DNA from 2 places in the Streptomyces qianjiangensis genome. Region 2 is predicted to be linked to the other one. Evidence: riboswitches for the same ligand, from Rfam matches in the RefSeq annotation. Region 2 holds a riboswitch; the other holds the start of a gene.
What was found. A riboswitch is a leader RNA that binds a small molecule or an ion and turns the genes downstream of it on or off. The one in region 2 is predicted to bind cobalamin.
Positions count from the first base shown of each region.

Region 1: linked by a shared signal. The riboswitch ahead of N8I87_RS26835 (ribonucleoside-diphosphate reductase subunit alpha) and the one ahead of cobT (nicotinate-nucleotide--dimethylbenzimidazole phosphoribosyltransferase) in region 2 are both predicted to bind cobalamin.

Region 1 covers NZ_CP106798.1:5,790,517-5,792,711, reverse strand. The annotation lists gene mctP (monocarboxylate uptake permease MctP) at 1-99, shown strand, start outside; gene N8I87_RS26840 (GNAT family N-acetyltransferase) at 220-726, shown strand; cobalamin riboswitch at 779-920, shown strand; gene N8I87_RS26835 (ribonucleoside-diphosphate reductase subunit alpha) at 1,045-2,195, shown strand, end outside.
Region 2 covers NZ_CP106799.1:25,151-27,345, reverse strand. The annotation lists gene N8I87_RS42335 (FAD-binding oxidoreductase) at 1-606, opposite strand, end outside; cobalamin riboswitch at 778-958, shown strand; gene cobT (nicotinate-nucleotide--dimethylbenzimidazole phosphoribosyltransferase) at 1,049-2,179, shown strand.

The DNA.
Region 1 (2,195 bases), on a different replicon from region 2:
GGCGTCGACGAGACCAGCCCGGCGGACTACACGGCGGACTCCGGCGACCCGGGCGTCCAGGTGGAGCTGCCGCCGGCGACCGCGGACGCGGGCCACTGAGGACGCCGGTCACCGCGGACGCGAGCCGCTGACGACACCGGCCGCTGAGGGCAGGCAAGAACGGGCCGTCGGAGAAAATCCGGCGGCCCGTTGTCGTACCCGTCCTGCACACTCGGTCCCATGGACATCGAGATCAGGCGGACGGCCCCGGACGAGTACGGCACCCTGGGCGAGATCACCGCCCAGGCCTATCTCCAGGACGGCCTCCTCGACTTCGGGGAGAGCGACGGGTACCTCGGCGAGCTCAGAGACGTGGCCAAGCGCGCGGCCGCCGCGGAGGTACTGGCCGCCGTGGCGGACGGCGAACTGCTCGGCGGCGTCACCTTCGTACCGGCGGGCGGGCCCATGGCCGACATCGCCCGCGCCGGAGAGGCCGAGATACGGATGCTCGCGGTCGGCCACGCGGCACGCAGTCGCGGCGTCGGGGAGGCCCTGGTGCGCGCCTGTGTCGATCGCGCGCGGGCCACACCGGGCTGCGTACGGGTCGTGCTGTCCACCCAGCGCTCCATGCGGGCCGCCCATCGCATCTACGAACGCATGGGCTTCGTCCGCACACCAGAGCGGGACTGGAATCCCCTCCCCCACCTCGACGACATCACACTCCTCACCTACGAGTTGACGCTCTGATACCGCCACGACACAACATCTGGGGGTGGCACGGCAGCCAGGCACTAGATGTATGCTCATGCTCGCTGTCGCCGCAGGGGAATCCGGTGCGAATCCGGAACTGTCCCGCAACGGTGTACTTGCGCGTATCCGCCCCCCGGGGGTCGAAGCGCGCTCGTGTCAGTCCGAGGACCTGCCGACAGCGCACCCGGCCGTCCGGCCCGGGTGCCCCGACGTCCGGGCCTCGTGGAATGGGCCGGTGGACGCGACGCCGCGTGCGCTCGTGTGCTGCCCCCTGCCCTGCGCAAGGCCCCCGTGCCGAGCCAGGGAGAGCCCCACGTGACCATCGCGCCAGCCGAACCGGATTCAGCGACCCGCCTGGAGACCGTCGGTCCCGGTGCCGCGCTGCTGCGGACCCTGACCGAGCTGACCGCCGACCTGCCCGACACCGACCCCGGCCGCGTCGCCGCCGCCGCGCTGCGCGGACGGTCCACCCGGGCGGACGAGACGGAGCTGCGCGAGCTGGCCACGGAGGCGGCGGCCGGCCTCATCTCCGAGGACCCGGCCTACTCCCGGCTGGCCGCCCGGCTGCTGACCCTCTCCATCCGCGCCGAGGCCGCCTCGCAGGGCGTGACGTCCTTCACCGGGTCCGTCGCCGTGGGGCACCGCGAGGGGCTGATCGCCGACCGCACCGCCGCGTTCGTACGGCTGCACGCCGAGCGGCTCGACGCCCTGGTCGACCCGTCGGCCGACGACCGCTTCGGCTACTTCGGCCTGCGCACCCTGCACAGCCGCTATCTGCTGCGCCACCCCATCACCCGCAAGGTCGTCGAGACGCCCCAGCACTTCATGCTGCGGGTCGCCGCGGGTCTCGCCGAGGACGAGTCCTCCCGCTCCGTCGACGAAGTCGCCGCGCTCTACGGGCTCATGAGCCGCCTCGACTATCTGCCCTCCTCCCCCACGCTCTTCAACTCCGGCACGCGGCACCCCCAGATGTCGTCCTGCTACCTCCTCGACTCCCCGCTGGACGAGCTGGACTCCCTCTACGACCGCTACCACCAGGTGGCCCGGCTCTCGAAGCACGCCGGTGGCATCGGGCTGTCGTACTCCCGCATCCGCAGCCGTGGTTCGCTGATCCGCGGCACCAACGGGCACTCCAACGGCATCGTCCCGTTCCTGAAGACCCTCGACGCCTCCGTCGCCGCCGTGAACCAGGGCGGCCGGCGCAAGGGCGCGGCCGCGGTCTACCTGGAGACCTGGCACTTTGACATCGAGGAGTTCCTGGAGCTGCGCGACAACACCGGTGAGGACGCCCGGCGTACGCACAACCTCAACCTCGCGCACTGGATCCCGGACGAGTTCATGCGCCGGGTCGACGCCGACGGGCAGTGGTCGCTGTTCTCCCCGTCGGACGTGCCGGAGCTGGTGGACCTGTGGGGCGCGGAGTTCGACGCCGTGTACCGCAAGGCGGAGGCGGACGGGCTCGCGAA
Region 2 (2,195 bases):
GGCGAGCGTGCCCTCGGAGCCGACCAGGAGCTGGGCCAGGTCGTAGCCGGTGGACGTCTTGACGTACTTGCCGCCGCCGCGCACGATCTCGCCGGACGCCAGGACGGCCTCGACGGCGAGCACATGGTGGCGGGTGACCCCGTGCCGTACGGCGTGCATCCCGCCGGCGTTGGTGGCGATGGTGCCGCCGATGCTGGCGGTGGGTTCGCCGAGCCGCACCGGATACTGCAGGCCTGACTTGGCGGCCTCGTGGTCCAGTTGGTCCAGGGTGACCCCGGGCTGCACGACGGCCACGTGGTTGACGGCGTCCACTTCCAGGACGCGGTTCATCCGCTCGAACGAGACCGTGATCCCGCCCGGCCGGGGCACACATCCCCCCGACATGCCGGTCCCCGAGCCGCGGGCGGTCACCGGGATCCCGGCCTCGCCGGCGATTCTGAGCACGTCCGCCACCTCGGCGGCCGCGGCGGGCCGGACCAGGTACGCGGGCGTCTGCGGCAGGGCGGTCAGCGACTCGTCACCGGCGTACTCAGGGGGGACCTCCGCCCCGGCCAGAACGTGCCGTGCCCCCACGGCGCCGGCCAGCAGCGCCTCGGTGTCCGCCATCGCACCCCCTCCTCGGCCCCCGCTCCCGCGATCCTTGCCGCGCACCCACTCCACCGGAGGGGGCCGTCCGGCCCTTGCCCAGGGCCATGTGGACCGGCATGCGTTGTGGACCCCCTCGGGCGGCGGCTCGCCGACGGCGGGTGTGTGGCAGGATGCGGGTGACGGATGCGGAGGAAGTCCGGTGCGGGCCCGATGGCCCAAGTCCGGTGCGGGCCCGCCACTGTAACCGGGGAGCTGCCTCCCGCTGATGGCCACTGGCAGCCGGTGCGAACCGGCCGCTGGGAAGGCCGGGAGCCGGCGCCGGTACCCGTGCTGCACAAGCCGGGCGCCGAGATCCGGGAGCCAGGATATTCCGGCCGTCCCGCAGCCAGGCACTACCCGCCCGGGCACGGCCTGTTCACGGCGGCGTGGAGAACCGTCGACAGCGGAAGGAACTCCCTTCATGGTGCCCTCGTCCGGCTCCGACCCCACCCTTCGGTCTGCCGCCGACCCCGCCGTCGGCCAGTTGCTGGAGCGCACCCTGGCCGCCATCACGCCCGCGGACCCCGACGCCCGCACCGCGGCCCGTGACCGCCAGAACAACCTGACCAAGCCGCCCGGCTCGCTGGGCCGGCTGGAGGATGTGTCGGTCCAGCTCGCGGCTCTGGCGGGAAGCTGCCCGCCGCCGCTGCCGGAACCGGCCGCGGTCGCCGTCTTCGCCGCCGATCACGGTGTCCACGCCCAGGGCGTCAGCGTCTGGCCGCAGGAGGTGACGACCCAGATGGTCGCCAACTTCCTGGCCTGCGGCGCCGCGGTGAACGTCCTGGCCGCTCAGACCGGAGCCAGGGTGGTCGTGGTGGACGTGGGCGTCGCCACCCCGGTGGCGACCTCGGACACGAACCCGGACATGCTGCTACGACGCCGGGTCCGGGCGGGAACCGCCGACATGACCCAGGCTCCGGCCATGACCCGTCAGGAGGCCGTCGACGCCATCGAGGTCGGCATCGGCGTCGCCACACAACTCGTCGACGACGGCTGCCGCTGCCTGCTCACCGGCGACATGGGCATCGCCAACACCACCGCGTCCGCGGCACTGATCGCCGTGTTCACCGGTGCGGACCCGGACGACGTCACCGGTCACGGAGCGGGAATCGACGACACGGCCCGACGGCACAAGGTGGGGGTGGTGCGCAGCGCCCTGGAGCTGCACGGGCCGGACCCGCACGACCCGGTCGGGGCCGTGGCGGCGGTCGGCGGCCTGGAACACGCGGCGATAGCCGGGTTCGTACTGGGCGCCGCCATGCACCGGGTCCCGGTGATCCTGGACGGGGTGATCGCCACATCGGCCGCTCTGGTCGCGGCCGCGCTCTCCCCTGATGCCCTGGCCGCCTGTGTGGCCGGACACCGCTCGGTCGAACCCGGGCACACCATCGCCCTGCGCCACCTCGACCTGCATCCCATGGTCGACCTGGGACTACGGCTCGGCGAGGGCACCGGTGCCGTGCTGGCCCTGCCGCTCGTACAGGCGGGGGTGCGCGCCTTGCGCGACATGGCCACATTCGACTCCGCGGAGGTCTCGAGCAAGAGCCTCTGAAACAGCCTGCCTGCCG